DNA from 2 places in the Alteromonas sp. Mac1 genome. Region 1 is predicted to be linked to the other one. Evidence: predicted binding sites of a transcription regulator. Region 1 holds the regulator's gene; the other holds the start of a gene.
What was found. Region 1 encodes FNR, which switches genes on or off when oxygen is low (the NO sensors DNR and NnrR bind a similar motif). Its sites were predicted from a motif close to TTGATCTAGATCAA; they were not measured.

Region 1 (21,269 bases):
ACTGATTACGCTGGTCTGGCTCGCTTATATCATTAACTTCTTCGGAACCCTAGTTATCCGAAAAGTGTCGCATATTTATGTTGCGAACTGGTTCTTAGGGGCGTTCATGCTTACCGTTGCTGTATTGCACATTGGTAATAGCATGGCCATTCCGGTGTCTTTCACTAAGTCTTACTCATTGTATGCAGGCGCAGTAGACGCCATGATGCAGTGGTGGTATGGCCATAACGCAGTAGGTTTCTTCCTAACTGCTGGCTTCTTAGGCATGATGTATTACTTCGTTCCTAAGCAAGCAGGTCGCCCAGTTTACTCGTACAGATTATCTATTGTTCACTTTTGGGCATTGATTTCATTGTACATTTGGGCTGGTCCTCACCACTTACATTATACTGCCCTACCCGATTGGACACAGTCGCTAGGTATGGTGATGTCTATCATTCTATTTGTTCCTTCTTGGGGCGGAATGATAAACGGTATAATGACGCTATCTGGTGCATGGCATAAATTGCGTACTGACCCTGTATTACGTTTCTTAATTGTTTCATTGTCTTTCTATGGTATGTCTACCTTTGAAGGCCCAATGATGGCAATTAAAACAGTTAACGCATTGTCTCACTACACAGATTGGACTATCGGCCACGTACACTCAGGTGCACTAGGTTGGGTAGCCATGGTATCAATTGGTTCTATTTACCACTTAATACCTATTCTGTTTGGTCAGCCAGCGATGTACAGCACACGTCTTGTTAATGTTCACTTTTGGTTAGCAACAATTGGTGTAGTGCTTTATATCGTAGCAATGTGGATGTCAGGTGTTCTTCAAGGGCTAATGTGGCGTGCAGTAAATGCTGACGGTACATTAACGTATAGCTTTGTAGAATCGCTTGAAGCGTCTAAACCTTTCTATGTGGTTCGTTTCATTGGTGGTTGTTTCGTGGTTACTGGCATGCTTATCATGGCTTATAACACATGGAAAACCGTTCGTGCCCCTAAAGGTAGTATCGCTGCTGATGTTACAACTCAGCCAGCGTAATAAGGAGACGACATAATGAAAAACCCACATGAGTTAATTGAAAAAAATGTCGGCCTGTTAACCGTGCTAATCCTTGTTGCGATTAGCTTCGGTGCCATGGTTCAAATTACGCCGCTGATGTTTCAGCAGCAGACAATGGAACCGGTAACAGGCTTACGCCCTTATACAGCATTAGAATTAGAAGGCCGTGATATCTATATCCGTGAAGGATGTGTTGGTTGTCATAGTCAGATGATTCGTCCGTTCCGTGCCGAAACAGAACGTTACGGCCACTACAGTGTTGCTGGTGAGTCAGTATGGGAACACCCTTTCCTTTGGGGTTCTAAGCGTACTGGTCCTGACCTAGCACGTGTTGGTGGGCGTTACAGTGATGAATGGCATCGTGTTCACCTGCTTAATCCGCGTAACGTGGTACCTGAGTCGAACATGCCTGGTTTCCCATGGCTTGCAGAAAACAAACTTGACGGTAAGTTAACCGCCAAGAAGATGGAAGTTTTCCAAGGCTTTGGCGTACCGTATACCGACGAAGATGTCGCGGGAGCACAAGCGGCAGTACAGGGTAAATCTGAAATGGAAGCCCTTATTGCATATTTACAATCTCTTGGCACACATTTGAAATAATATGGATCAAGGAATAGTAGGTAGCATTTTTACTGTCATCGTCTTTGTTAGTTTCATTGGCATAGTTTGGTGGGCTTTTAGTAGCCGCAACAAGCAAAAGTTTGATGAAGCGGCGAATTTGCCTTTCGCAGACGAAGACAAAGAAAAATCAAAAGAAGATTAGCAGGAGTCTCGAACTTATGAGTATGTTTTGGACAATTTGGATTTCAGTGATAACCCTAGGGTTAATCATTGGTTGCTATTTCCTTCTGCGCTGGTGTTTGTCCAATCAAACAGGCGTGCCAGAGGGAGAATCAATGGGGCATGAATTTGACGGCATCGAGGAGTTGAATAACAACCTTCCTCGCTGGTGGACAATCATGTTCTACATGACAATCATTTGGGGTTTTATCTATCTTGCCCTTTATCCTGGATTGGGTTCGTACGAAGGCTTATTTGGCTGGAAGAGCTCAAACCAAGGCATATTGACGCTTGAAGAATCGGCGCAAGCGCGTGTTGATGCAAAAGAGCAAGGCAAGTTTGTAGAATACGATCGAGAATTGGATTATGCGGCTGAAAAGTTCGACCCAATTTTTGAAGCGTATGCACAAATTCCTGTTGAGGAGCTAGCAAAAGACCCTGAAGCGAACAAAGTGGGACAGCGTTTGTTTATGCAAAACTGCTCTCAGTGTCATGGTTCTGATGCTCGTGGCCAAAACGGCGGTTTCCCCAACCTCACTGATAACGATTGGTTATACGGTGGTTCGGGTGCAAAAATTGTTGAAACCTTAACATTAGGCCGTAAAGCCGCTATGCCTGCATGGATAGATGTCATGGGTGAGAAAGGCATCGAAGAAGTTGTTGAGTACGCATTAAGCCTAAGCGGGCGTGATGTTGACCAGCAACTTGCTGATGCAGGTAAAGTTCGCTTTGCTGCATGTGCTGCTTGTCATGGTATGGACGGTAAAGGTAACCAAGCACTTGGTGCGCCTAACCTGACTGACAACATTTGGTTATATGGCGGAAGCCATCGTGCGGTTACTGAAACGTTAACCTACGGCCGAAATGGTGTTATGCCTTCATTCAAGAAAACTTTGGGTGATGACAAAATCCACGTTGTTGCATCGTACGTTTATAGTCTTTCTAACGACTAAATTCGTATAACCAACAATAATGCTAAAAAGCCTCGTTATCACGGGGCTTTTTTTATGAGAAAATAACCTTATTCAACTGGATGCCATATCTTTCCTATCGCGCCGGTTTTCCTGTAGTAAACGAGTTGAAATAATTAATGAATACACCTTGGTATAAACAATTCTGGCCCTGGTTCCTTATTGCCGTTCCCTTAATTACATTAGTAATGGGTGGCGTGTTATTGAAACTGGCTATTTCAACTGAAGATAGCTTAGTGGTAGACGATTACTACAAAGAAGGTAAAGCCATCAATGCACGGCTAGATAAAGAAGCCATCGCAAAACGCAAAAATATTACAACAGACTTAACCATTACCGATGGCAGTATCTCTGTAAAGTTTCATTCTGGTATTCCAGCAGAAGGAAACGCTCTTAAACTGAATTTTTACCATGTAACCATGGAAGAACGTGATGCGAGTGTATTATTAAGTCGTGATGCGAATGGTATTTACCGCGGCTTTGTTGAAAAAGACCTAACGGGTAAATGGCAGGTCTCGCTTTCTCCTGTTGATGATAGTTGGAAAGTACAAAATACGCTTCAACTTCCCTACTCTGGCGCCATCAAGTTTAACCCGTAATGAGCGAGAATCTTTGTTTCCATTGCGCGTTACCTAACGATGCAACACACAAATACGAAGCAGTAATATTAGGTGAAACTAGGCAGCTATGCTGCCCTGGTTGCCAAGCCGTTGCGCAAGCCATCGTTGATAATGGCTTGGAAGACTACTATCAGTTTCGTACTGAGCCGGCGCAAAAATCTGACGACGGTATTTTAGAAAGCCTATCTGCGCTCAACGTTTATGACGACCCAGCTCTTCAAGAAGAGTTTGTTTTCGATGAAGGCCAACACAAACAAATACAGCTAACCCTTGAAGGCATTACTTGTGCCGCGTGTGGTTGGTTGATTGAAAAACAACTGTCTAAAGTTGCAGGCATTGCCCAAGTAGCCGTAAATGTTCAAGAGCGCCGCGCATTAATAACCTGGGAACCCAGTGTTATTAAACTTAGCCAAATACTCACCACATTAAAACGCATAGGGTATGTTGGTTCACCGTTTCACCCCGATGAACATGAAGCTAGCTATAAACGTGAGCAAAAGTCGTTTATTAAAAAGTTAGGTTTAGCCGGCATTATGACCATGCAGGTGATGATGTTAATGGCCGGGCTTTACTTCGATTGGTTTGGTGCCATTGAACAAGAAACCCGTCAATACTTCTATTGGGTAGCACTTACCCTTACCACACCCGTTGTCGTCTATTCAGGTAGCGCGTTCTATTTAGGTGCTTTAAAGGCCATAAGCGCAAGAACCGTAAATATGGACGTGCCTGTAACCCTTGCTGTATTTGGTACCTACTTTGCGGGTTTACGTTCGACCTTGCTAGAGCAAGGTGAAGTGTATTTTGAATCTATCTGCATGTTTATCTTTTTACTGCTTTTAAGCCGGTTTTTGGAACATAGAAGCAGGCACCGAGCGGCGCAAATTTCGGCTAACATGATGCAGTATATTCCTGTCTCTGCATCAAAAATTGAAAGTGACGGCAGCATTGCTCAGTGTTTGGCGAAGCTTTTAGTGCCTAATGATGTGGTACTAGTAAAACCCGGTGAGACCATTCCTGTGGATGGTATTGTGCTAGATGGCACTGCCGCGGTTGATGAATCTATGTTAACTGGAGAATTTAACCCGGTTAGCAAATCGGCCAGCCATTTAGTATATGGCGGTACGGTAAATCAAGATGGCACATTAACGGTTAAAGTGACTCAAAGCTTAAAGCATGCTTTGGTCAATCAAATAGTACGCTTGCAAGCTAGCGCGATGGCAAGCAAGCCAAAAGCGGCTCAAATTGCCGATAACTTTTCTCGTTATTTTGTGTTCTCGGTGCTGCTTATATCTGCACTTACCTATGGTTATTGGACTTTTGCTGGTAGTGTAGACGCTTTTTGGATCACCATCTCTGTACTAGTGGCAACCTGCCCCTGTGCGCTAGGCTTAGCCACACCTTCAGCGTTAACTTGCGCTATGGCTAAGCTGAATCGTCAGGGCATTTTATTAAAGCGTGCTGACGCGTTAGAGCAGCTTACCGATATTGATACCATCGCTCTTGATAAAACCGGCACACTGACAGAAGGTAAGTTCTCACTACAACAGCGCTGGTTTGCTAAAGGCGTAGATCCGGTGCAGGTAATGGCGCTTACCGCTTTGTTAGAGTCTCGTTCTGAACACCCTATTGCTCGTGCCTTTGATAACGAAGCTGTTGAGTCACACAATAAAACCCCAACTAATAATATTAACGGATTTATCGTTACACCTGGTGGCGGCATTAGTGGTGAGATAAACAATGTAGTTTTTACTATGGGCTCAGCCGTATTTTGTAACTTATCAACTACCTCAAAAGTAGATATACCGGCAAACGTGTTTTTGTGTGCTGATGGTGTATTAATGGCCGCGTTCTGCGTAAATGATAGTTTGCGTCAAGATGCCTTAGCCACGCTCACCGCATTGGATGAACATCAACTCGTGGTACTAAGTGGCGATACTCAGACAAACGTTGATACACTTACTGCAGGCTTACCGATTAACATAGCAAAAGGTGGCTTGTCGCCAGAGCAAAAGTATTCTCAAGTGCATACTTTGCAAAAGCAAGGTCGCAAAGTCATGATGATGGGCGACGGTATAAATGATGCCCCTGTTCTTGCTAGCGCTGATGTGGCAGTTGCCGTAGGAAATGCCACCGATGTAGCGAAAACAGCTGCCGATGTTATTTTGCTAGGAGACAGCCTGCTGTCGGTACCCACCTTATTTTCAGTGGCCCAACAAGCAAAGCGTAAAATTCAGCAAAACATCGCATGGTCGGTAGGTTACAATATTATTATTCTCCCCTTTGCGGTATCGGGGTTACTCTCTCCCTGGATGGCCGTGGTTGGCATGTCGCTCAGTAGTATTATTGTGGTCACCAATTCAACTAGGTTATTAAGTAAATAATATGAGCATCATTTACGTATTAATTCCCATCGCTATCATCATTGTTGCGTTGGCGCTGGTTATCTTTTTCTGGGCAGTGAAAACTAACCAGTTTGAAGATCTCGACCGACAGGGCTATAGCATTTTGTTTGATGATGATTTGTCAGGTGATGAAAAGAAACTAGCCGAGCAACGTAAGCAGTTGCAACAACGCAAAGAAACTGATGACAGAGATTAATATATTCTCTGCCTTTTTCATTGGTATTGCGGGCGGTGTGCATTGCGTAGGCATGTGCGGCGGCATTGTTGCTGCACTTCGTACAGTAACACCAAGTAATGAAGCCGCTTTGCCTTACACTCTTGCTTATAATTTTGGTCGTATAATCAGCTACACCCTAGCCGGCGCTATTACAGGCGCTGTTGGCCAAATGGCCACCGAATTTGTACCTATTGCTAAACCTGTTTTGTCTTTGATTAGTGGCATTATGCTGCTGCTTTTAGCCTGTTACTTGGGTAAGTGGTGGCAGGGCTTAAATTACATTGAAGCAATGGGACGCGGATTATTTAAAGCCATTCAGCCCCTATCTAAACGCTTTCTTCCGTTCAAAAGTCCAGCCTATGCGCTGCCTTACGGTTTTATATGGGGCTGGCTTCCCTGCGGATTAGTTTATTCAACACTGACATGGTCGTTAGCTTCAGGTTCGGCCGTTGATGGCGCAGCTATTATGCTATTTTTTGGATTAGGTACCCTGCCCACCTTGCTAGCAGCAAGCGCAGGTAGTCAGTACCTTATAGCCGGTTTTAGGCACCCCGTGGTAAGGCAATGCTTTTCAGGAATATTGGCTATTTACGCGCTCTTTTTAATTTATGCAGCAATTTCATAAACAAAAGAGTAAGATTATAGTAAGTCGACACTATTTATAGTTTTAACCTATGAGCAAAGGAAGCCAATTCTCAATTCATTGTCAAAATTGCAGTTTCAGCCATTTGTGTTTGCCCGTTGCGCTAAACAAGACTGAAATTGAATCTTTAGATGATATTATTGAGCGAAAGAAACCTCTCCACAAGAGCGACTTACTGGTAAAGTCAGGAGATACATTTAACTCTCTTTACGCAGTCCGCACAGGCTCTTTTAAGTCTTTCGTCACCAATTCAGATGGTGAAGAGCAGATTACAGGTTTTCACTTTCCTGGCGATATTATCGGCTTTGACGCCTTACGGGAAAACAAGCATCAAAGTTATGCTCAGGCATTAGAAACTGCGATGGTGTGCGAATTGCCCTACGAAACGTTAGATGAGATGTCAGTTCAATTCCCCAAGTTAAGACATCAAATAATGAGTTTTATGAGTGCAGAAATTAAACAAGATCATGATCTCATGATGTTGCTTAACAAGCGCTCAGCAGAAGAACGTTTATTGTATTTCCTCTCACAGCTTTCTCAACGTTTCGAAGAGCGTGGATTTTCAAACAAAGAATTTCACCTTACGATGACGCGAAATGAAATTGGAAACTACCTTGGTTTAACTATTGAAACCATTAGCCGCCTACTAAGCCGTTTTCAAAAAGAAAATATTATTCAGGTGGACGGTAAACTCATTACTATTTTAGATTTTGATGAGATGTCGCAACGTTTAACGTCTGTGGTTGCACCTAATATTGCCTGTAATAGCTAATCTTTAAAGCTTTTGATCTAAAACAAGTTACGTAATAGCAAATAGGTATTACACTTAAATTGTAGCAACCAAAATTCTAAAAATGTTTGGAGGGGTTATGATTAAGTATGAACGTATTTTAGCGGTCATTGAAGCCGATAGTGATACTCAACCTGCGCTTAGCCGTGCATACGAACTTGCCAAAAAGACAGGGGCTTCTGTCACCGCTATGCTGGTGGTTTACGATTTATCTTATGATATGACTACCATGCTCAGCCCTGATGATCGCGAAGCAATGCGCGATGCGGTTACCAAAGAACATGCGGGTTGGTTACGTAAAACCCTTAGTGATTTAGGGTTTGAAAAAACCGATATTGTTGTTGAATGGAACAACCGCGCCTTTGAAGCTGTGGTGCATTACGTAATAGATAACAATATAGACTTGGTTGTTAAAGCAACCAAACGCCATGACGATTTAGCTTCTGTTATTTTCACTCCAACAGACTGGCACCTACTTAGAAAATGCCCCTCCCCCGTATTATTAGTTAAAGATCATGAATGGCCTGACAATGGTGAAATTATTGCCGCGGTAAATGTAGGTAGTGAAGATGACGAACATGCGCTACTTAACGACAAAATCACCGTTATTGCTAACGATTATGCCGCGTTACTCAGTGGCAACGTAAATCTGGTAAATAGCTACCCTGCTACACCGCTTAATATCGCTATTGAAGTTCCTGAGTTCGACCCTGATTCGTACAACAACGCCGTAAAGCACCATCACGAACTTGAGATGAACAAACACAGCGAAAAGTATGCTATTGATAGCGAGCGCTGTTACGTGAAAGAAGGTCTGCCTGAAAAAGTCATTCCAAGAATAGCCAAAGATATAGATGCAGAACTCGTGATAATAGGTACGGTTGGCCGAGTAGGTATTTCTGCAGCCCTTATAGGTAACACTGCTGAACATGTTATAGATGAACTGGTGTGTGATGTACTGGCAATAAAACCAGACGGTTTTATTTCGCCCCTTTCACGCTAGTTCTAACACGTTCGAACACAGCCTGTTGGCGCGGTTTGCTAGCGCAGCTTTATAGCCTTAACCACTATCGGGTTATAGCCGCATTTGTTAGCAGCGAGTGCCAACAAGATACAAAAAATCTTAACCTCGCACATTCAATTTTATTTCATTACTGTATAATAGCTTTTTTCGCAGTAACCAAGCTATTGATATGACCAGTGCAGGCACAAACCGTGCGGACGCTCCGTTAACCGCGTCTCAAAACAAACAAAAATACAGCTTTAACAAGCTACAAAAACGACTTCGTCGAAATGTAGGCAAAGCGATTGCTGATTTCGGCATGATTGAAAACAACGATAAAGTAATGGTGTGCTTGTCTGGCGGCAAAGACAGTTACGCTATGCTTGATATTCTCATGTTTTTAAAGCGCATTGCGCCAATTAATTTTGACATTATTGCGGTTAACCTTGATCAAAAGCAGCCAGGATTTCCAGAGCACGTCCTTCCTGAATACCTTGAAAGTGTAGGCGTAGAGTACAAAATTGTAGAAGAAGACACCTACTCTATTGTTATGGATAAAGTGCCTGAAGGTAAAACCACGTGCTCACTTTGTTCTCGATTACGTCGCGGTATTTTATACAGCACGGCCAAAAAGTTAGGTGCAACTAAAATTGCCCTTGGCCATCACCGTGACGACATGCTAGAAACGTTCTTTTTAAACATGTTCCATGGCGGTAAGCTTAAATCAATGCCACCAAAGCTGGTTAGCGATAATGGTGAGCACATTGTGATCAGGCCCCTTGCTTATTGCACTGAAAAAGACATTCAGCGTTATTCTGATGCCGTAGAATTTCCTATTATTCCTTGCAACTTGTGCGGGTCTCAAGAGAATTTGCAGCGTCAGAACGTAAAGGCCATGCTACAAGATTGGGATCGCCGTTTCCCTGGGCGTATTGAGTCAATGTTCAGTGCGCTTCAAAATGTAGCGCCGTCACATTTGGTCGACAAGAGATTGCACGACTTTAAAGGCATCTCTACACTGAACGGTCCAGTGGAAGATGGTGATATTGGTTTCGATCCGCCCAGCTTCGAGTCACCCAGTGATCCTACTGACGACACGGTTCAAGTTATCAATTTGATGGAATCAAACTAAATGAAAATTGGTCTAGCATTAGGTGCGGGTGCCGCAAGAGGTTGGACCCACATTGGTATTATTCAAGCATTAGAAAAGCTGGGTATTAAAATTGACGTGGTGGCAGGTTGCTCTATTGGTGCCTATGTTGGTGCTGCCTATGCCAGTGGCAAATTAGAAGGCCTTAAAGAGTGGTCTTGTTCTTTGTCAGATTGGCAGGTGCTTGCTCTGATGGGCGTTGGTTTACGTAGAGGCGGCATTGCCAGCGGGCAAAAAGTGTTTGATAAACTTGCCAGCGAATTTTGTGTTCCAACCTACGAAGCAATGGAAAAGCCGTTTGCTTCAGTGGCTACCGATTTGTACACAGGTCGTGAGGTAGTGTTTAGTTCCGGCGAGATTGGCAATACCATTCAAGCTTCGTGTGCTATTCCTGCACTATTTGCCCCTGTAGCCCATGGCGATCGTTGGTTAGTAGATGGTGCGGTAGTTAATCCGGTGCCTGTTAACCTTTGTCGCCAGCTTGGTGCCGATTTTGTTATTGCCGTGAACCTCAATGCTGATTTCAGGCCCCTTAGGCTTGAGAAATTACGACTAGATCACGAAGAGAATCAAAGAAAAACTGAAGACTTCTTCACTAAAAGCCAAAACGTGCTTAAGCAGTGGTTCTCACCTGATAGTAAAGAAAAAGAAGAGAGTGAAACCGATAGTAAACATAGCGAGCAAAACGAAGGTATTGCTAGCGACGCTATTGAAGCCATAGAAGAAACGATTTCGCCGCCGCCAAATAAAGTCCCTAGAGGCAACCCTCCAGGAATTTTAAGTGTGATGAGTAGTTCGCTTGAGATACTACAAGCGAGGGTGACACGTTCACGTTTGGCGGGCGATCCGCCAGATATTCTTATCGAACCCCAACTAACCGACGTGGGTATTATGGAATTTCACCGTGCACAAGAGCTATGTGAAAAGGGTGAACAAACTATCACCCGCATTGCTGAGCAAATTAAGTATCAGCTATTAGCTTGATGCCATCGCGGTAACACGAAGTGGGGCTCTCGGTAAGGTGAGCCCTTTATTTTCGTTAATTTCACTTTGTTCTAAGTGGAGTATGCCGTTATTAATGTGCAGGCCTTCTGGGGTAATATAATCCAGATTTTTATCATCAAATTGCAACATCAACCCTTTCACCGTTGGCATTAAGAACGATAAAAAGCTGCCCATTTCATTAAAAAAAGCCTCATATTGGCCATAAATAAAATTCAGCTCTTCTTTTGTATAACTGGCGGTTAGATAGCTGCTTTTTGTTTCTAGTTGCACCGACATATCACACACATTAGCCGCTTCTGATAAATCTATTCGCACGTATGCATTTGCTAATTTTAATGCTTTTTCGGTAGGTACAGTAAATCGATACTCATCGCTAACTACTAATGGAATAGTTTGTTTGTCCGTCACTATTTCCGCATTGTTGATTTCACATAAGCGCCCTTCACCAACACGCAAAAATCCAAAAGCGAACTGCAATGCTTGAGTATCTTCGTTATCCAGTTTTTTCACATGACTATAAAAACGGCTGTATTCTACGTTCACCATTTCGGCAGCAACACTTGTGGTGAGTAAGGCGCCAATCAGCGCGCTAGCTATACGTTTCATTCAGTTAAGAACTCCTGGTTAAACCGGATCATGGTTTGTAATTCGTCTACATAGGCCGCGCCACGCTCAGAGTAGTTCATTAACCCCTCTGCCAGGGCTACGCCAGTAATGGGGATTTGATTTGCCCTCAATCGCTCTCTAATTTCTCGTAAATCGGTGTAGGCATCGTGCCTATTAAGATTGCGCATATAAGTGTAGGTAGCACGAGAAAGGCTAGAAAACTTGGCAACCTCGTGCGTTGCGCCGGCATTTCGTTTACCTGGTACAAAGCCACAGCCTTTCACAAAGCACCAAATGCCAAAGAAGTTATAGCCTTTTCTGGCAAAACGACTGGTGCCCCATGCTGATTCATTCGCGGCTTGGACCAGCACTAGTTCAGCAGGCAAAATATCAATTTTATGTAGCAATGCAAGCAAGCGAGATGTTAGTGGTTGTTCCGCCTTTACCCGGTATTCTGTTTGTAGCCATTCGAGGCGGCTAATATCATCATCGGTTAGCGGCTCTTCGTTTAAAGCCTTACGATACAAGGTTTGTATGTAGTGTCTAAGGGTAAGTAAATACGCATTTTGTTTTTCAACTTCAGGGCGTAAATAATCAAAAAAGGCCGTTTTCTTTTCTTTAACGTCGGTATAAGCAGAAAAATCGGGAACAGGCTTAGTCGCTTCAGGTGTTTCAGGAATGTCTAAAATATCGGGTTCGCGCTTGGTTAGTATCAGCGCGTTAATGACTATGACTGCTAGTACAGCAATAGTAATTAAAACAATTTTTAGGGTTTCCCGTTTATGCATCGAAACTCGACTCATTCGTTTTATTTTGAACAGTGTGGCTTGGTGTGTGTTCGCCCTCTTCACCAATCATCTCTTCATACAACAAACCTAGCATGCTGAAATACAGGGGTAGAACCCATACAAGAGACAAGCCTAACGTTAACGGAACCGTGATAAATAATATAATGAAGACAGCAAAAACACCGGTTAATGGTGCCCAGTATGCATTAAATACACGGCACGATAAGATAATAGCGCGTAGCGGCGTTAACGATTTATCGGCAACTAGCATCAGTGAAAATGAGGTCGCCATCCATAAATAAACACCTGGGGCGAATAACAATACCAAGCCAATTTGTACCACTATGCCATTCACAAGCTGTGTAAGCGCTAATGCGAATATTAAAGACACGTAGCTGAAAATAGAAAATACCGTGGTCTTTTGACCTCTGGCATGGCTTACCCCCATCATGTACAACCCGCCAATAAGCGGCGCAACAATGAAAATAGCGACAATTTCAATTAACGATTGGTGTTCAAAAACAAAGGTGCCATCGTCATTAAAAATGATGAACTTCTGAGCAACAAACCCAAGTGCGACAAACGTAAGAAATAAAACCAATGATGCTTGGAATAGGCTTGAAAAATTTGCTTTCACCAAACCATTAGCGCGGGAAAACAACGATTTAATATCGAAATCGTACTGCTTTGAAAGTGTTCTTTCTAGCTTGCTTGATGGCTGGTTATCTTTAAAAGGCATTTTATTATCTGCCACACGTTCCTCTACTGCTGCTATCGAATTTAACCGCCGCATTATACATAAATATGGCGGTTAACCCCAATAACCACGCATTAGTTGATTAAATGTAATGCCTAGTGATTAGTTTTGAAAAATCGAGCTCTTAGGAAAATACTAGCCCAAAACTAATTTTGCGGCCAAACCAACCAATAAAACACCCATCGCGCGGTCGAGCCAATACCCTTTTTTACCAATAAGTTGAGCAATTTTACTGGTACTCAGTAAGTAGGATAAAAAACAAAACCAAAGCCCTGTTGCGATAGCTAAATAAATGCCATAGCCAAGTTTGATTGAAAAAGGCGTGTCGATATCAATAATAGCGGTGAAAAGTGATAAGAAGAACAAGGTCGCCTTAGGGTTTAAACCATTCGTCAAAAAGCCAATCCAAAGTGCTTTTTGAGCAGAAATTTGTGGGCTAGCTTTTATGTTATTAGCTGCCTTGGTGTTAGCGAGCCTGTTTTTATCAGAATTATCTACTTTATTATCTACATTGTTACTTACCTCAGCCTCACCTTCTACTGGTGGTTGGCTAGGCCCGCTTTTTAGTGCGCCATATGCAAGATATAAAAGATAACCTGCAGCAAGATAACTAAAGGTTTTAAACAGCCATGGCGTGGTGGCAATAACCACACTTAACCCCACTAATGAATACCCAACGTGCAGCAAAATTGCGAGACCAATTCCAATGCTGGTATAAATAGCAATCCGGCGACCGTAAGCGAGACTGTTTCGAACCACTACGGCAAAGTCAGGGCCTGGGCTAGCCACGGCAACAAGGTGTACTAGGGCAATGGTCAAAAATTCATTAAGGTAAGGCATGGGCTCTTTCTATTACTCTGTATTTTTAAGCGCTCAGTTTACGTGAGCTTATAAGCTAGTGAATAGTCTTTAGCGGTTTTTATTATTAAATCATCGGTTTATTTACAGATCATATTCTTTAATAAACCGAGCGACAAACTCTGGGACTATTTTAGTGGCACTACCGCTAATAGATTCATCGAATAACCAGTTGTTCGCACTGGGCTCTAGGTTCAATTCGATACACTTAGCACCAGAATCCTTCGCATTAATCACAAATCCAGCTGCAGGGTAGACATTACCTGAGGTTCCAATGGCTATAAAGATATCGGCATTAGCAATATCTTGGGAAATCTCATCCATAAACAAGGGCATTTCACCAAACCACACAATGTCTGGTCGCAAGGTTGTAGTATTACAGCAAGCACAAACAGACAGGCCATCAAATGCCGTATTGCATTCAAAAGTATTATTTGTAGTTACACAACGGCTAGACAGTAATTTTCCATGCATATGAAGAATACGTTCACTACCCGCACGTTCATGCAAATCGTCCACGTTTTGTGTAACCAACGTAAGTTGGCCTTTTAATGCGCGTTCAAGTGTTGCTAGCGCTTTATGGGCTGCATTAGGCATAACCAAAGTGTTGGTGAGTTGCAGCCTTCGTTCATTGTAAAATCGATATACAAGTTCAGGGTTTCGTGCAAAAGCTTCGGGCGTTGCCACGTCTTCAACACTGTGCTCTTCCCATAATCCGTTGTTATCCCGAAATGTCTTTAATCCAGATTCAGCTGAAATTCCTGCACCAGTTAATATTACAACGCGAGGGGGTGTATTCATAAGCTCAATTCCTTTGAAATATAGACACTTAACACGACTACCTTAACTTATACGAAGGTTAATCTTTCACCACTGGATAGGTTGCATTTGCCCCCCATTCAGACCAAGAACCGTCATAAATAGCAACATCACTTGCACCACACATGAGTGCAGCAACGCCAATAATACACGCTGTAACCCCTGAGCCACAGGTACAGATAATTGGCTTCGACAAATCAATGTCGGCGTTGGCAAAAACGCCTTTTAATTCTTCAACGCTTAAGAAAAAGCCATTATCTAACAGCGCTGTGAATGGAAGATTGTAAGCGCCGGGCATGTGCCCAGAACGAACCCCAGGGCGAGGCTCTGCCACTTTTCCATAAAACCGAGCTTCACTTCTGGCGTCTACCAGTTGAGCATCGGTATTAATCGCTTGAATAACCGCTGAGCTATTGACGAACCATTTGCTCTGCGCATTACTTTCATACTTAAAATGTGAGGGAATTCGTTGTTCTGATACCGGTAAACTTTTATCTTCCCAGGCTACTTGGCCACCATTTAACAATTTTACGTTCTCATGCCCCATGGCTTTAAGCATCCACCAAACACGAGGAGCGCTGTACATGCCTCGGGTATCGTAAACCACGACAGACGAACGTTCAGTCAAACCTTGTCGCCCTAAGTACAAAGCAAAGTCAGATTCAGTTGGCATACTGTGGGGGAAACCAGTGGTGTGATCACTGCCCTCGCCGTCTAAATCTACATCCACAGAGTTTGGCAACACCATAGCATCACGAGAATCAGGCGTTTTGGTAACTGGGTCATCCATAACCGCACGCACTAAAATGATGGGTTCATCTTGCAGTTGCGTGGCAAGTTGTTGAACATTAACTAACATCGACATATCACCCTCTCCATTGAAATGCCCACGTAACGCAGTGGGCATTACTGGTTTGAGCTATTTACGCTTTACACGCTTAATTACAAAGCAGCCATTGCTGAATCGTAGTTTGGTTCTTCAGTGGTTTCAGCCACTTGCTCGGTATAAAGTACCTTACCGTCGGTATCAATCACAACTACTGTTCGTGATAGCAGACCAGTTAGCGGCATTGAAGTGAACGCAACACCATAGTCATCACCAAAGCTTGTACGGAAAGTAGAACCGGTAATAACGTTTTCAATACCTTCAGCACCACAGAAGCGGCCAGCTGCAAATGGTAAGTCGGCAGATACACAAATAACTTGTGTATTGTCTAGACCAGCGGCTTGTTCATTGAATTTACGCACTGACGTTGCACATGTACCTGTATCCACAGAAGGGAAGATGTTAAGAATAACGCGTTTACCCTTAAGATCAGCGAGGGTTACTTCACCTAAATCCGCTTTAACTAACGTGAAGTCAGGGGCTTGCTGCCCAACTTCTGGAAGCGAACCTACAGTTGAAACTGAATTACCTTGAAACGTAACTGTTGCCATGTTTTTCTCCTTGGGTTTTGATTGCTTAACCTTATAGTTAAGCGCGAATGCACGCAAGACAAGGGTTACTTAACTTGCGCCTTTGCAAATTCAATTTTGTGACTTAAATGGGGCTTCCCTTTTAAGTATTGATGTCGAAAAATACTGAAGTATTTAGCTAGCGCCGTAGCCGCTTCAACCTCACCTGCCAAATCTAACACGTTTATTCCCACCTCTGCAGTGCAATGCTGGAATTCTCGTGTAGATTCACGCAACAAGTAATTGGACGATATTTCAGGGGATACACCCAGTACCGGAAACTTATCAAGGTACGGGCTTTTACCAAACATCTTTCGTGCTTCACGCCACGTACCGTCTAAAAAAATAAACAACGGAATTTTGTTTGTTTTAGGTTCTGGCTTGGGTATGCAGCGCGCTGGCTCAGCATACTCGTGGGGAAATATAATAATGGGTTGGTATTTAGGATTGTTGAGCAACGCCAGTAAATCCGCTTCAGGCTCTGTTCTGTGCCATACAAACGCGTAATTTTCTGCTACTACATCCGCAATTAACCTTCCTGTGTTGGTAGGCTTGTAGTACTCGCCCTTATACATGATGAAGAGTACCGCACAGGATGCTTGTGGTTCAGGCTTATCGGCACAAATACAAGCATTTACCGGCAACAAACAAATATCGCAACGGATAACTTTACTACCACGGGCATTGAATGCTCGCTTGGCGCGTTTAAGCTCAGACGTTCTAAGCGCTAAAATAGAATTAATATGTGGAAGCACGCAGTAAACTCAATCAGATTAGGACGATATGGTAGCACAGAGCGTGACTTAGCGTTGCCTCTTATAACGCGAAAACCCTTTAACTCATATTGCCATTTCATCATTTTCTACGTTCCGAAACAAAATTCCTAAAGTTTTAGAATAATTAACTTCCCCGAAAACAATTCATAAAACAGCGCGTTATGTAAACGGAAGGTTAACGGAAGGTTGGCGAATTTCATTGAATCTATGGTTATTGTGAATTTGTAATATTTTAACGAATGCTGTGTACAAGTTTTCCATAACCTTAATAAAATTTTGGAGAATTGAAATGGCTATAGATGTAACCCCTAATACCGTCGCAACCAATGCACTTCAAGCACTGGATTTTAGTTCACTTATAGGCGGGCCGATGGACGCAATAATCAAAGCTCAAGCTCTGGCAGCGAAAACCACCTATGAATTTATAAATGAAGTCTGTTTGACTATTGACCCCGATACAAACGAAAAGAAGCCGGTGAACGTCGTATTTACCTATAATAATAACGGCCAAGAAGCCACATTAACGGTTCCTTTACTTGTTATTTTAACCATCCCTAGTATTGAAGTTTCAGAGTTTACGATTGATTTCATCGCAAACATATCTGCTGGTTCGTCATCTACTGAAGAAACTAGCTCAGACACTGAACTGGGAGTTGATGCATCAGCAGAAGCATCACTGGGTATAGGCCCTTTCAGTATTAAGGTTAAGGCAGAAGCTAATTATTCATCAAAACAGCATTCTAAAGCTGCACAAGAGTCAAAGTACTCGGTTGAGTATACGATGAATGTAAATGTTAAAGGTGGCCAATCAGGCATGCCTACAGGCCTTCAAACAGTGCTTAATATCTTACAAGGTAGTGCAACAACAGTTGGAGTCGATGAGCAGGTATTAATTACCCCTGCCAATCTGAATATTGACAGAACGTCAAATGGGACTATCCAAGTCACCATGACCGACACACAAGGGCGAAATGTTAAATCAGGTAAAGTTACCATTACTCCCGTCGGTGAAAACCCTTTCGAGTCAATTACCTTAATTAAGGGGAATGATCAGGAAGAATTACAAGCTGAAGTAAATAACTTGGTAAGTGGTAAAAGACTAAATGTTACCAAGGACTTGATTAAAGCATTTAGGCGCAGAGATACAGGTCCTGAGACAAATGATGCAGATGCAGTCACAGGTTATACAAACAGGAAAGGCGTAGTTCAATTCCTTGTTACATTGTCAGAAAACGCGGTTGATTCTCAGGGAAAACTGAAAATAGAAGCGATGGTACCTATCGCAAATTCTGACAAGACTGAGCAAGAGATCATTGATTACACATACACTGTGGTCACAAACACTGACCCTGTCGTTGAGGTAGAGGATGCCCTACCTCAAGGAACAAAAACGAGCTCAAAAGGCAAAGCTAAAGGATAAATATGCAGTGAAACATTGATACGTTAATTAAGTTTAAATTCCTACTTACTAGGGGGGAGCAATTATGTCGGACCTTTTGGAATCTGTTCTATCTTCGATATTGATAGATATGATCAACGCTCAAAACCAAGCTAATATTCGTTCGGCAGACATTGCCGAAAGTTATGTTGGATTGAATCGTAAGCATGAACTACTTCAGTACTTTGATGTACCCACAGCGAATATAAAATCCTTTGATTTCGAGCTTAAATTTGGGCTTGAACAAACAGATTCACTAATCGGTGATGGTATGAGCAAAGAATTGAGTGAATTGATTCATTCTGAGATACAGACGTTTATTCAATCGTCATTGCAACATCACCAACTTCCAATTGAAGATGCTGATGCATTAAAAGCATTCATTTCATCAATTTGGAAGCGTGATGAGACAATCCCCCCTGCTTCTTTAAAATTTCAAAATAACAAAAAGTTAATTGACGATATTCGACAGTTTATTAAATCGCTACAGCAATTAGTTCATGATTTTAGCGAGTCGAAACCACTATTAGAAGTAAACGAATCTAATTCAGGTCTAAAGGCGTTACTTACTATCAGCGACCTTAATTCATATAACGATGACATACTCTGCTCAATCAATGTGAAAGCAGAAGTAGCCGGCATGAAAGCTGGATATGCAGATAAGGTAGGTGCTGAGGGTGGTGACGAAAATTCAAAACGAAAAATATTCTTAGCAGGTACCTAATATGGACAATTATACCGAAGAGACTGTTATGTCGAATCTTTTCACTTTTGAGAAATTAGTCGAGTTTCCATTAACTTCGATTATTGAGTCGAGTGCTAACGGAAACAATACAACGCTAAATTTCTTGAATGAGTACTGCTTCGCAAACAGGAATGGAAAACGCGAAGCTGTTAAATTTGTCTTTTACTATGATTATGTAAAAGGTGGAGCTGCTCAAACAATGCGGGTTGAAATACCTATCATATCCTTGATCACCATACCCTATTACACCATCAACTCAGCCCAATTCGAAATGGGCATTAACATACTAAGTTGGGTCGATGTATCGAGTAAAACATGGGAGCAAGCGGATGAAAGTAAAAATGATAAAAAGTTGTTAGCTATGTTAGGGCCGTATGAATCTTCATCGTCTAAAGTAGACGCTCGGTCTGTTGAATCAACGCAGTACAGTAAAGTTAATACCAACATGAAGGTGAAAATGGATGTCGTTTCGTCAGATTTACCATCAGGAATTTTACAACTACTGAATGTATCTAGCCAAGGGGTCGAAGGACATATTGCTTATGACTTAAAAATCAAGTCGAACACTTCTAGGCTATTAATGGATAAGGAGGCGGTTCCACTATCGTTAACATTAGTGAAAAACAATGATGAGTTTAATGACAGCGCATCTGAAAGTGATGATATTGGTTTAGTGCCATTAACGGTAACCTTAGTTCCAAATGAAAAAGTAGAGTTAGAAAAGGCTTTCGACAAGAAAATCACCGTTGACAGCGGAGACATCGTGGGAAGTAGCTCTATAGAAAAAGTGCAAGTTCTCACTAACACGAGTGGAGAAATAAAAGTTACGTTTCATCCTACCCTCAAAGAAGTAACAAACGGATTTATAAACGTATCAAGCCCATTAACGTCTAATATTAAAATTTACTTTAGGATATTAAATCATGATTAATACTCAAAATACAGCACCCGGCATACCATGTCCCACAGAATCCTGTGGCCACAATATAAAGGTTTCACTACAAGATCTGCTTTTTCAGAAGATAGTAAAATGCCCTCACTGTTTAGTAGAACTAACAATGAATAGAGAAGCATCTAAAGAAACGATATCCGCCATGGCAGAGCTACATAATGCGTTGGAAAGTGCCGAAGCGGCCAAAACGTTTGCAGGCAATCCTGTACGCCACCCTTAAACTAAATAAATCTGTTTCGGTTTTTCTGAAAATACTATTTTAGACACAGAATAGCGCATTAATATCAGTGCAAAATAATTTATCGAGGTTTTGTAATACAGATAACTGCACGGAAGAAAAAGCTGAAATTGTTTTGAAATTGAACTTTAAATAAATGGTGCCCGGGGCCGGACTTGAACCGGCACGTCATTACTGACGAGGGATTTTAAATCCCTTGTGTCTACCAATTTCACCACCCGGGCATCGGGGTAACCTTTCGGTTGGGGTGTCAGGCGTAGAAACCTGTTTTGCATTAAAGCATTATGGAGGCGGAACCCGGAGTCGAACCGAGATCCACGGATTTGCAATCCGCTGCATAGCCATTCTGCCATTCCGCCGTAATACTAGACTTTGGAGCGGGAAACGAGATTCGAACTCGCGACCCCGACCTTGGCAAGGTCGTGCTCTACCAACTGAGCTATTCCCGCATTTAAAGTCTTACATTTCGTTTCGTTGTTGCCGTCTCGAAATGTGCGGTGAATTCTACCTGTAACGCTGAAAGTGTCAATACGAAAAACAAGGAAATATGCATTTTTGTGATCGTTTGCTACATTTTTATTCACATTGCTCAATAGACGATCAAATCTTATCTTTTAAACCCGCACTTAGGTGTGGCCACGCAGCACGTGAGTAGATAATCATTGACCAAATTGACAGCACTGCAGCGATATAAAGTAAAATATGTCCTAAGGTTACCCAATAAAGTGGAATGCCCATAAACGACTCAAGCCCAGACAATAAACCAATAATGGCTAACATTTGTGCAGTTGTTTTTGCTTTGCCAATAAATGACACTTTTACCGCTTCCCTTACGCCATTTTGTCCCATCCACTCTCTAAGCGCTGAAACGTAGATTTCTCGCACTAATAGTGCAATGGCTGGAATGGTTATCCATAAACTGCCATAACTGTGGGTAATCATTAATAGTGCCGCCCCAACAATGAGCTTATCGGCAACAGGATCGAGGAAAGCACCAAAAGGCGTAGATTGTTCAAGTTTTCTGGCTAGGTAACCATCGAACCAATCGGTGATAGCCGCAAGCCAGAAAATAAATGCGCCAGCTTCGTGGGCCCAACGCCAATCAAGAAAATAAACACCAACAAACACAGGAATAAGGATTACTCTGAATAGAGTAATTAAATTTGGAACCGTCCACATAAATACATCTCAAAATTTTCGCC
Region 2 (11,462 bases), 2.1 Mb from region 1:
TCCTAAACAAGCCAAAAACGTAGATTTAGCGTCGCGATGTTTTGAACGTCGATATTCCGTCACTTCATGCCTTAAGAGCCCATTCCAATGATCTACAGCCGCTTTCTCCTCAACGCATGTTTCGACTGCGAATGCGCTAAAAGAAAAGGTGATTATTATTAAAAATAAAGAAAAATACTTAAGGCAATCCATGCTTATAATTCCTTGTTCTACTACTTAGGCAAGTTTGCGGTGAAGTAACACTGCACCGAAAAAACGGTATCATCTATGACGATATTCATCATTATAGTAAAAGCCTACATTCGATTATGTCCAGCAATAAGAATAAATATTTTACTACTACTTGTTTGTTTTAAAAGACTTATTAGAGAATACATACCAAGAGCCATGTACAGAATGTGCCAACTAATAGCTTTTGCGCAAACGCATCTTTTATTGCTGTATCATAACCTCAAATACATCAAGGCTATGCGCAGCTAAATGACCACAGACTACTCTTCACAATTACAAAACCTGTTTGGATTTCCCTCGTTTCGCTCCGGCCAGCAAGAGGTTGTAGATGGTCTGTTAAATCAGCGCTCATCGCTTGCCATATTTCCTACCGGTTCTGGGAAGTCGTTGTGTTATCAGTTTGTGGCAACCCAACTGCCCCACTTAACCTTGGTGGTATCCCCGTTATTAGCCTTAATGAAAGATCAGCTCGCTTTTCTACATAGCAAAGGCATTGCTGCCGCGAGCATCGATTCAACACTAACTGCTGAGCAAAATAAGCAAGTCATGAACGATGTTCGCTCTGGTGAGTGTAAAATTTTAATGGTGTCGGTAGAACGTTTTAAGAACGAACGTTTCAGGCAGTTTATAGAGTCTGTTGCGGTTTCAATGTTGGTTATCGACGAAGCGCATTGTATCTCTGAGTGGGGGCACAACTTTCGCCCTGATTATTTGAAACTGCCAGCCTATCAACAAGAATTAAATATCCCTTTAGTGCTGCTGCTAACCGCAACGGCCACTAAAAAAGTGAAACTCGATATGGCACGCCGGTTTGATATTGCGCCCGAGAATATTGTCCAAACCGGTTTCTACCGCCCAAACCTTAATTTGAATGTGCTGCCGGTGGTAGAAGCAAATAAAAACCAAGCGCTATTAGATGAACTTAAGCGCCAGAAAGGCGCAGGCATTGTATATGTAACACTGCAACAAACCGCTGAACAAGTGGCCCGCTATTTACAACAAAACGGCTGTGCAGCAAGTGCATATCACGCGGGGCTAGACAGTGATGTGCGCCAGAACATTCAACAAGATTTCATGGCGAACAAGCTACAAGTGGTAGTGGCCACCATTGCGTTTGGCATGGGCATTGATAAATCTGACATTCGTTTTGTTGTGCATTACGATTTACCTAAGTCTATAGAGAACTACAGCCAAGAAATTGGCCGTGGTGGGCGCGACGGACAAAACGCGAATTGTACTGTATTGGCTAATCTTGATGGTCTGGTGACTATTGAAAATTTTGTTTATGGCGATACGCCAGACAAATCCGCTATTGAGCGGGTAATTAAGGACATTGCCAGTCAAGCGCCAGAGCAAGGCTCTGGCGCTTCAAGCAGTACTGCAAACAGTGCATCGGACAAAGGTATGTATCAATGGGAAACACAAATTAATAGCTTATCGACGTTAAGTAATATTCGTCAGCTACCCCTTAAAACGCTGTTAGTACAGTTGGAACTAGCCAAAGTTATCCGTCCGTTATACGCCTATTTTGCTGAATTCAAATACCGCTTTAATACCGAAAAAGCCGATATTCTCAACTTATTTGGTAAAGAACGAAGCGATTTCCTAAACGCCGTTTTCACCCATACCGATATGAAAAAAGTATGGGGCGTAGTGAATTTCGACAGTATTTTTGAGCATTACGGTGCCGAGCGTTCAAGAGTGGTGACGGCGTTAGAATATTTACACGAACATAATCATATCGAACTCGCCTCGCGTTTAATCACCGATGTGTACGAGGTGAATCAACAAGCACTGTTAGCAGATGATCTATCAGAAAGCTTGGCCGAAAGCCTAGCCCGGTATTTTGCTGAAAATGAGCTTAAAGAAGTAAAACGTATTGCTGCTCTGGTACGGTTCTTCGAGCTTAATAGCTGTTTAAACTATAACTTATCGGCCTATTTTGATGACCAACAGGCGCCAAAAGAATGCGGCCATTGCAGTGTGTGCAATGGTAAAGTGGCCAAACTAGACTACTCAACACCTATTCCCTTACCAAATAAAACCCAAGTAGCCGAGTCGATGGCAGCGCTTAATGCTCACCTTAAAGGTAAGTTTAACGAAACCATTACTGAATCTATCTATTGCCGTTTTTTAACCGCGATGACTATGCCTTTATTTACTCGTTTAAAAGTAAGGCAAGTTCCAGGGTTTGGAAGTTGTGAGTTTTGCAGGTATGGGGATGTGAAAGCCGTAGTTACTGAAATTTTAGATGAGGGCACAAGGCTTTAATACCTGTTACCATATGCAATAAATAAGCGCAGTAAATAAGTGCTGTAAAAAGGCAGTGCAAGAAATTTTATACTTGTACAAAAACGCCAAATGAATATTAAGATAAAAATAAAACTAGCGTTAAGCATTACATAACGCACTTGGCATAATACTCAGGATTACCATGGCCCTTAAAGCAACCATTTTTAAAGCGGACATATCAATAACTGATATGGACCGTAATTACTACAATGAGCACAATCTCACTATTGCTCGTCACCCTTCTGAAAATGATGCACGCATGATGCTTCGCATCGTGGCCTTTATTGTAAATGCTCACGAACAATTACAGTTTACAAAAGGCCTATCTGATGATGAAGTGCCAGACATTTGGCAAAAGGACTTCAGCGACGTAATAGAACTGTGGATTGAGTTGGGGCAACCATCTGAACAACGTATTAAAAAAGGCTGCAATCAAAGCCAGCAGATGATGATTTATGCTTACGCAGATAACAGCTTCGATGCTTGGTGGAAGAAAGAACAGAACAGCTTGCGTACCAGAAAGAACTTATCGGTGTTTACCTTGCCTGAGAGCTTATCTACCACTCTGGCTAATGCCGTAGACCGTTCGATGCAAATGCAAGTAACGGTGCAAGATGGTCAAATCTGGCTAACTATCGAAAGCGCGGGCAATAGCGAATGTATAGAAGTGGAAATTGAAAAGCATTTATAACAATAAGGTGAGTTAACTCACCTTTCATCTAAATTATGTTTGAATGTAAGTACTAGTTTCTTAAATATCTCTTTTTCTTCATCGCTAACATCTTTAAGCATGTCAAAAAAAACGCGCTCTTCTATTTCTACGAATATCTCAAGTGCGCGTTTTCCACTTTCCGTTAGCGATAGAATTTGGCTACGTTTATCTTCTTCACTTTGTACTTTACGCACTAAGTCGTTTTCCACCAATTCCTTAATTAATCTATTTATCTGAGCCTTATCTCTACCCAAAAAGTCTGTCAGCTTTTGCCCTGTACAAGCATCTATTTGACTAATGATTTTTAACGACTTCAACTGCATTGGCGCCAATGCTAAAGGGGTATTTTTTATCTCAGATAAGATCGTATTACGAATAGTATTGAGAAGATTGAACAAGGCATCATTGAATTTCATAGTACGAACAGAACCCATTTAGTTGACATTGTCAACTTTTTTCATTAAGGTTGACATTGTCAACTAATAGAGTGAGCGTGGTCATCATGAACCATATAAAGAAAATCTTAATTCTGCTGCCGGTAGCTATGCTACTGATTGGATTACTAACAGCCATAATGACATCTGTGAGTATTCTACCAGAACAAGCATTCATTCCAACGTGGTTAAGTGCGTTTACGTTCGCATTCTTAATAATGCTCCCCTTCGGCGGCGTAACTTTTTATTTCGTTAACAAACTCGTTCAGCGTATTTTTTCCTCTCTTTCAGTGTTGCAGCGCAATGTAATTCACGGTTTGACCATGGCCTTTATTATGGAGTCGGTTCTAGCGCTGATCACAACGTTTAATAACCAAGGCTTTCCGTCGCTTGAGCTATTTGTAAAAGAGGCATCGCTAAGCTTACTTGCCGCTTTACCTATTGGCATAGCAATGGCGTGTTTGATGAGTTTGGTAATTAAGCCAAGATTAGAAGCGCATTTTTCCTCGGCTACTTAAAAGCACTCCACTTTGATAAGCACAGCTTATCTCCCATGTTAGATAGCATGCCCTTTGAAGCGCTGTTCTCACAAGTATCATCTGTTCCATTACTGTCAGCGCTTTCAACGTTAGCAATATTATCACCTTGTAAAGAATCTCGTTTTTTCGCGTAGTCAAAACTGCCTGCAAGCTTATCTTTTATTGCTATTAAATATGAAACCGCCCCACTTTTTTTCGTATTCACGCCACTAGCTCCTTGTCATTTAGTGTAGCTAGTGTCGCGATTAGCTCTTTACTAAACCAACGATTAAATCTAACTTATAAAATAAGCTGAACTTATATGATGGAAAATAATGGATAAGCGATTACGATGGCTAAATAACCTGCTTTGTTTTGAAGTAGCCGCAAGACATGAGAGTTATAGCAAGGCAGCAGAAGAGTTATATATTTCACAAGCGGCAGTTAGCCAACAGATGAGACAACTAGAAACCAATCTAGGCGTAAGCTTATTTCGTAGGCAATCACGAAAGATGATTTTAACTGGCCCTGGCAGAACACTTTATGCATCGTGTGAAAAAGGATTTAGCGAAATCGTTAATGGTATGAACCAAATACACGAAGAGCCTTTAGAGGGAAGCTTAACAGTTACATCTACTCAAGCTTTTTGTTCATTGTGGCTTATGCCTAATTTATTCGAGTTTTTTAATGAGTTCCCCAATATTAATATCAATATTCAAGCATCTAATCGCATTGAAAGTTTACATAAAGGCGATATCGACGTAGCCATTCGTTTTTATACCTCAACCACCGCATCTCAGGATGACGGCCTTATTACGCGAAAATTTGGTGAAAATGGCGTCGTACCTGCTTGTTCGCCTGCCTTTCAAACTCAAAAGCAACTGCATTCTGTTGAAGATATGCTAGGCACGCGCCTGCTAGCACTTGCTGGAGAAGAGAAAGCAAGTTGGGAGTCATACTTCGAACACAATAAAATAAATCTATCGAATAAAGTGTTGAGAAAAACAGTGGTGTCTTCTAGCGATCTGGCCCTTAGCGCAGCGCTGGCAGGTCAAGGCGTCATGTTAGCCTCTGATGTTATGATAGGTCAGTATTTAAAATCGGGGCAATTGGTGGTGCCCGTTGATATTCCACATCCTGTACGCTGGAAATCTCACTTTGTTTATCTTAAAAACTCGCCGAAGCAGCAACGTATCGCACATTTTTGCGAATGGCTTAGAAAGAAAATGGCAAACCACGAAGCACTTCAACTGCAATAATAGGGTTAAAAGCGCATTAGCCGGCGCTGAAGATTTTCGTTCTCTTCTGTCAGTTTTTCTTTTTGTTTCAGCAACTCGACAATCATCGCGACCGCTATCCAATCCAATTCTAATTGGGAATATAGTGTTATAGCTTTTTTCACCCACCGTACACTATTGGTATCGAATACCCAGTTACGCGTATTGTCGCCTGAAACGGGCTCAGCAATACCATAATCGATAACTTCAATAATCATGTCTTTGCTTAGCTGTTCAATGTGGCAAAGTTCTTCAAAGGAAATAATGAGCAAGGTTTCAGACATCTTTTTGACTCCATTTTGAACGAGGATCATCGTGCGCTAATTGCGCTAGTTGTTGCCACAAAGCCTTGTCTTCGTCGGTCGTTTTATCTGGAGTAACGATTTTTAAAACAGCAATCATATCACCAAGGCCAGTTTTCATTTTAAGCCCTTTACCCTTAACTCGTAATTTATGACCCGTTTGACTATTTGGCTTTATATTCAGGTTAATCTTTCCTGCCAAGGTAGGTACTTCAACTTTACATCCAAGTACGGCTTCCCAAGGCAATATAGGCACTGTGAGTACGAGATTGTGCCCTTCTACATCAAACAGTGGATGAGGCACTAGGCGAATGTGCAAATAAAGATCGCCGCTTCTCCCCTTCCCCAGCCCTTTGCCGCCTTGGCCTTTTAGCCTGATCCGCTCTCCGTCAACCACGCCGCTAGGTATTTTAACTTTTAGGGTTTTATTGACGTGTTTAACGTTTCCATCTTCTAATGATGGCATCGAAAATTGAATCGTTTTTGGCGCTTCTGAAAAAAGGTCCTCAAGAAATACGGGAACTTCAATTTCGGCGTCTTGACCCTGACTATTAAATCCTGAAAAATCGTCTGGCTGATGGCTACGCTGCCTTTGGTCGAAGCCTCCACCACCAAATACTGAATTAAAAAAGTCGGAAAAGTCACCACCGGAGTGAGCGCTATTAGAATCATTACTACTTTGCCAGCCAGGAGGGGGTTGAAAATTGTCGTGCGAAGCAGTGCCATATTTTTTCAATTCATCGTATTCAGCTCTGCGTTGTGGATCTTTAAGCACCTCATAAGCTTCGACTAATTCTTTGAATTCATCATCAGAATTCTTTTCAGGTTGCATATCTGGGTGCAGCTTTAACGCAAGCTTTCGATATGCTTTTTTTATTGCTTTTAAATCAGCATCTTCTTCGACACCAAGAACCTGATAATAATCTTTAAATTCCATGCAATGGTGCTCAGCGTAATGACTATAGAATTAATAATATAGCGGATGCCGACAATGCATCGTTTGATACTGATCAAATATCATTGCGACTGCAAATTAAACGTACTTTTTAGCATAAGAAGGTCAGATTAAGCTCAACAATAGCGCTTACGCATCGAAAGTCTGCGTAATAACTTACCTGAAATGGGGCGCCAATCAATAATGCTGTACGCCCCAGCTATACTTTGTTTGGTTATAAATCTTGATGAGGACCGAAAATTTCGTAATGTATATGCTCGTTTTCAACTCCTAACTCTAACAACTGCTTTTTCACAAATGCCATAAATCCTGCAGGCCCACATAAATAGAAATCGCCATTTTTAATCGGTAACTGTGCTTGTACTGCGGTTAAATCCATTTGCCCTGTAAAATCTACACCGCCACTACTTTGATTAAACCACGTCATAGTTTGCAAACGGCTATACACTGCACTTAATTCATTTAAATAATTTGAAAATGAGTGCTGCTTTGTATTCTCGCATGCATGTAAATAAACAATGTCTTGGTTGGTATTATCGCTTAATAATGTTTCGAGCATCGCTACCATTGGCGTTTGCCCAACACCTGCTGAAATAAGCACCACAGGGTTAGCACTAGTGCGTAAAAAGAAATCTCCCGCAGGCGGGTAGAGTTCAACTATGTCACCTTGAGCTAGTGAGTGTAGATGATTTGACACCATGCCAGGCTTTGGCATTAGCTCTTTCTTAACGCTAATGCGGTAGTTTTCACCATTGGTTTTTTGTGAAATTGAATACTGACGAATTTCTTCGTATTCAGCGCTCTCAGGCTGAACTTTAATACCCAAATATTGACCTGATTTATGAGCAACAACTGCTTTGCCATCTACGGGCGTAAGTGTAAAACTTGTTACAAATTCAGATTCGAGCTGCTTATTAGTTATTTCAAATTGACGCGTACCTGCCCAGCCACCAATAGTGTTTTTACTATGCTCATACAATGCAGCTTCTTCGGTTATGCATATTTCAGCAAGCAGAGCATAAGCTTCACGCCATGCGTATTCTACGTCTGGGGTAAACTGCTCAGGAATTAGCTCTTTAAGAGTGCCAATTAGATGTGCGCCTACAATCGGATAGTGCTCAGGTAAAATATTTAAACTGGTGTGTTTATGATTAATGCGTGCTAATGCCTCTTTTAATACCGATAAATTATCAATATTTTGAGCGTATGCGGCTAATGCGTTAAACAGCGCGAATTGTTGGCGTCCACTCTCTTGATTCGTCATATTAAAAATATTCCTGAGCTCAGGATGCTGGCTAAACATACGCTTATAGAAATGATCGGTAACCACCGTACCTGCTTGCGCTAATAATGGAACGGTACTTTTAACAATCTCAATAGTTTTATCAGATAACATAATGTATTCCTGTTGGTAAACTAACCACTGCGCCCATCGACGCGACATCGCGTTAATATAGGTGTGCAGTGAATTAAAAATAATAAGAAAGCCGCTAACCACAGCAAAGCGCTAACCCGCCAAGCGAAGTATGGGCCAATAAAATAAGGTAGAATTGAGCGAGTAATGCCTGCCACCAGCACAAGAACAAAAGCAATGGACATGTAATTAGGAATGATGAGCGCGCGTCCCGTGTGACCAAGCGATACTCGGGTCATCATGGCTAAAATCATCATTCCTACTGCACCAATAGTGATGAGATGCAACGCGTCTTTAAAAGATATGACACTTGTGTAAAAGCTCAATGCTATCAGTAATAAGCCAACACCTAGCGCAAGGTAAGAAAAGTGCAAAGACCACAACAAAGGTACTTTCAGCACTTTTTTATTCCACCAAATACCGGCTCTAATTAAGTGAAGCGAAGCAACGACTAACACAATTAACGCAGGGCTAATTGAATCTAAAAAAAACTTGCTGATAAAAAACAAAGTGATTCCTAACATTGATAAATAAAGCAGTGCTTTATCAATGTTAGGCGTGCGCACTTGCTCGCTCAGCGCTAATCCCTTAGCGGTGAAAAAGGGAAGCACTCTTCCTGTCACCACGCCAATAAGTAAACTAATAACGAGTACCGCAGTATCTACCACCGCCAGTGCGAGCTGAATGTTGTTAATTAAAACCAGAATTAAGTAGAGTATATTAAGTGCGCACAGCACGCTCAGAATGGCTAAAAACTGATAGTTATTTTTACTTCTCGCTTTTAGAAGCATATTAGCCAGCACACCGATTGCGCCTAACCACCATGCTAGTTGCAGCACAACAACAGCCAATAAATTAGCACTGGCAAAATTAGGTAATACAATAAAAAAAGCTAAACGGGCACTAACCCATATAAAAGTAAGCACCATAAGCGCCTTGCCATTAATACTAGGAGCGCCCGTCCATGTTTGTGCAGCAGTAAGTAAAAACCCCACAACTACAACACCGGTAAAGCCAAATAGCATTTCATGGGCGTGCCAGATTGTTGCAGGCATTGTTAACTGCCAAGTCACATAACCTGTTAAAATAAGTAGCCAATACCCTATCGACAAAAATGCAAGCAAGCCTCCGGCTAAAAAACCAGGTCTAAACGCACGCATCCACAGCGGCCATGTCGTGATTTGATGGATAGTCGAACGTGAATGCATCAACGAACTTCCAGCCCTAAACCATGCTGAGCAACACAGCGCATCACATAGCTCACCTTTAAAATAGCTGCCATCACGATAGTACTAATATGGGCTAATAACTGTGCATGCATCGAAAAGTACTCTGCATACGGATAGCTAATTAAAATACTCACAATGATAAAAGCGAAGCTAAGCCCCAATATGGTATTAGCTGCAAACAAGAGCGAATGAAAAAAAGAGCCTAACTCAGAATTTCTGCTGGCATTACTTATTGTCAGAGTGTTCATAACCACCTCAGTAACCGTTAACGTTACTTAGCTATTACACATACTGTGCCACTAAATTAAATGACTATTTATCAATACGTTAAATATATTAACTTTACATAATATGTCTTTATGACCTACTCTAATTTGAATCATAAACACACGTAAAGGTCATTTTGACATGAGCCAACAATTCAATCTCACCCAAGTCGCGCTAGAACTAGCTCAAAGCACTCTGCACGAGCACAGTTTCGACCAGTTATTGGCAACGGTTGAGCGTGTAATACCAAGTGATGCTAGTGCACTGCTTGCCCTACAAAGAGATCAACTTAAGCCTCTTGCTATTAAGGGCCTTATGCCCGACAGCCTAGGTCGGCGCTTTACAATATCTGAGCACCCTCGCCTACAAGCTATTTGCAGTGCAAACCACGCATTACAGTTTGCACACGACTGTCCCTTACCCGATCCGTACGACGGACTGCTGTTGGCCAAAACCGGCGATATTCCTGTGCATGCTTGTTTAGGTTTACCCCTTTACGATAAAAGCGCGTTACTTGGTGTACTTACGTTCGACAGCCTTGATGCAAATGCCTTTAGCAACATTAGTGCAGATACACTCAATACCTTGCAAACATTGTGCAGTGCACATTTTAAAACGGCCTTAGAACTTGCCCATTACAAGCAAAACGCTCAGCATTCGCATGCACTTGTGCAAGAACTAACACGCGATACGTTAACTCGCGATGGCGGCGAAATTATTGGCCAAAGCGGGGTAATGCAAACACTTAAAAACGAAATAAAACTCGTTGCTGCATCTAATTTTAGCGTATTGGTTTTGGGTGAGACTGGCGTAGGTAAAGAATTAGTAGCACGAAATATACATATGAATTCTGCCCGCAAAGATCAGCCACTTATCCATTTAAATTGCGCCTCACTTCCCGAAAACCTGGCAGAAAGTGAGTTTTTTGGACACGCAAAAGGGGCTTTTACTGGCGCACAAAATGCGCGCCAAGGAAAATTTCAGTTAGCTGATGGTGGCACATTATTCTTAGACGAAATAGGTGAATTACCGCTGGCAATGCAAAGTAAATTATTACGCGTATTGCAAAGCGGTGAAATTCAAACAGTAGGTGAAGATACCCCAAAATATGTAGACGTGCGCGTAGTAGCCGCCACCAACCGTGACTTAAAAAACGAAGTGGCACAGGGCCGGTTCAGGGCTGACTTATATCATCGCTTAAGTGTTTACCCTATTACCGTGCCAGCACTTAACAAGCGCGAGCAGGACGTGACTTTGCTTGCTGGTTACTTTATTGAGCAAACAGCACGTAAATTAGGTATTAAGCAATTAAAACTGAGTGCAGAGGCAAACCTATTGCTGAACCAGTACAATTGGCCGGGTAATGTTCGCGAACTTGAACATGTGATTAGCCGCAGCGCACTGAAAGCTAAACAAAGCCAATGGCAAAACCCAATAGTGACTATTACAAGTGAACATTGCGACTTAACGCCGCAACCAAACGCAACCATGCTAGTTAGCGCTAAAAACACTATTCATACTATTACCAATCAACCTTTAAAACAGGCGGTCGAGTCATTGCAATTTGCGGTTATAAGCGAGCAGTTAAAACAGCATGATTATAACTGGGCCGCAACAGCACGAGTACTTTCGCTAGATCGGGCCAATCTAGTACGTCTTGCTAAGCGCTTAGGCATCGAAGTAAAAAAGACGATATAAGGCATCATGAATTACCCGTTCAACCCTTCAGAGTTAGAGCACTTTATACATAATGAACGCTGCCTCTACAAATTATGCTTCCGGCCCTTCTACAGTAAATACTAAGTGCCTTCGCATATCTTTTAAAATAACC

Region 2: AV939_RS14710 (DnaJ C-terminal domain-containing protein) is a predicted target of FNR. The motif match lies at 6,767-6,780, and genes of this name have one in related genera.

What each region holds. Positions count from the first base shown of each region.
Region 1 is NZ_CP013932.1:1,332,211-1,353,479, forward strand. Features, by position in the region: gene ccoN (cytochrome-c oxidase, cbb3-type subunit I) at 1-1,033, shown strand, start outside; gene ccoO (cytochrome-c oxidase, cbb3-type subunit II) at 1,049-1,654, shown strand; gene AV939_RS05485 (cbb3-type cytochrome oxidase subunit 3) at 1,656-1,817, shown strand; gene ccoP (cytochrome-c oxidase, cbb3-type subunit III) at 1,834-2,787, shown strand; gene AV939_RS05495 (FixH family protein) at 2,925-3,404, shown strand; gene AV939_RS05500 (heavy metal translocating P-type ATPase) at 3,404-5,806, shown strand; gene ccoS (cbb3-type cytochrome oxidase assembly protein CcoS) at 5,808-6,023, shown strand; gene AV939_RS05510 (sulfite exporter TauE/SafE family protein) at 6,010-6,669, shown strand; gene fnr (fumarate/nitrate reduction transcriptional regulator Fnr) at 6,719-7,459, shown strand; gene uspE (universal stress protein UspE) at 7,557-8,480, shown strand; gene ttcA (tRNA 2-thiocytidine(32) synthetase TtcA) at 8,671-9,612, shown strand; gene AV939_RS05530 (patatin-like phospholipase family protein) at 9,613-10,614, shown strand; gene AV939_RS05535 (DUF2987 domain-containing protein) at 10,606-11,241, opposite strand; gene AV939_RS05540 (glucosaminidase domain-containing protein) at 11,238-12,029, opposite strand; gene AV939_RS05545 (stress protein) at 12,022-12,783, opposite strand; gene AV939_RS05550 (LysE family translocator) at 12,922-13,626, opposite strand; gene cobB (Sir2 family NAD+-dependent deacetylase) at 13,729-14,445, opposite strand; gene AV939_RS05560 (sulfurtransferase) at 14,504-15,328, opposite strand; gene tpx (thiol peroxidase) at 15,406-15,900, opposite strand; gene AV939_RS05570 (tRNA-uridine aminocarboxypropyltransferase) at 15,966-16,673, opposite strand; gene AV939_RS05575 (DUF2589 domain-containing protein) at 16,984-18,114, shown strand; gene AV939_RS05580 (hypothetical protein) at 18,179-18,856, shown strand; gene AV939_RS05585 (DUF2589 domain-containing protein) at 18,858-19,808, shown strand; tRNA gene AV939_RS05595 (tRNA-Leu) at 20,205-20,291, opposite strand; tRNA gene AV939_RS05600 (tRNA-Cys) at 20,353-20,426, opposite strand; tRNA gene AV939_RS05605 (tRNA-Gly) at 20,441-20,516, opposite strand; gene pgsA (CDP-diacylglycerol--glycerol-3-phosphate 3-phosphatidyltransferase) at 20,668-21,246, opposite strand.
Region 2 is NZ_CP013932.1:3,425,752-3,437,213, forward strand. Features, by position in the region: gene AV939_RS14675 (RecQ family ATP-dependent DNA helicase) at 481-2,502, shown strand; gene AV939_RS14680 (YaeQ family protein) at 2,666-3,214, shown strand; gene AV939_RS14685 (MarR family transcriptional regulator) at 3,232-3,651, opposite strand; gene AV939_RS14690 (DUF2798 domain-containing protein) at 3,738-4,187, shown strand; gene AV939_RS14695 (hypothetical protein) at 4,180-4,413, opposite strand; gene AV939_RS14700 (LysR substrate-binding domain-containing protein) at 4,523-5,446, shown strand; gene AV939_RS14705 (chaperone modulator CbpM) at 5,452-5,748, opposite strand; gene AV939_RS14710 (DnaJ C-terminal domain-containing protein) at 5,741-6,703, opposite strand; gene hmpA (NO-inducible flavohemoprotein) at 6,936-8,117, opposite strand; gene AV939_RS14720 (NnrS family protein) at 8,138-9,343, opposite strand; gene AV939_RS14725 (hypothetical protein) at 9,343-9,612, opposite strand; gene norR (nitric oxide reductase transcriptional regulator NorR) at 9,773-11,329, shown strand; gene AV939_RS14735 (hypothetical protein) at 11,402-11,462, opposite strand, start outside.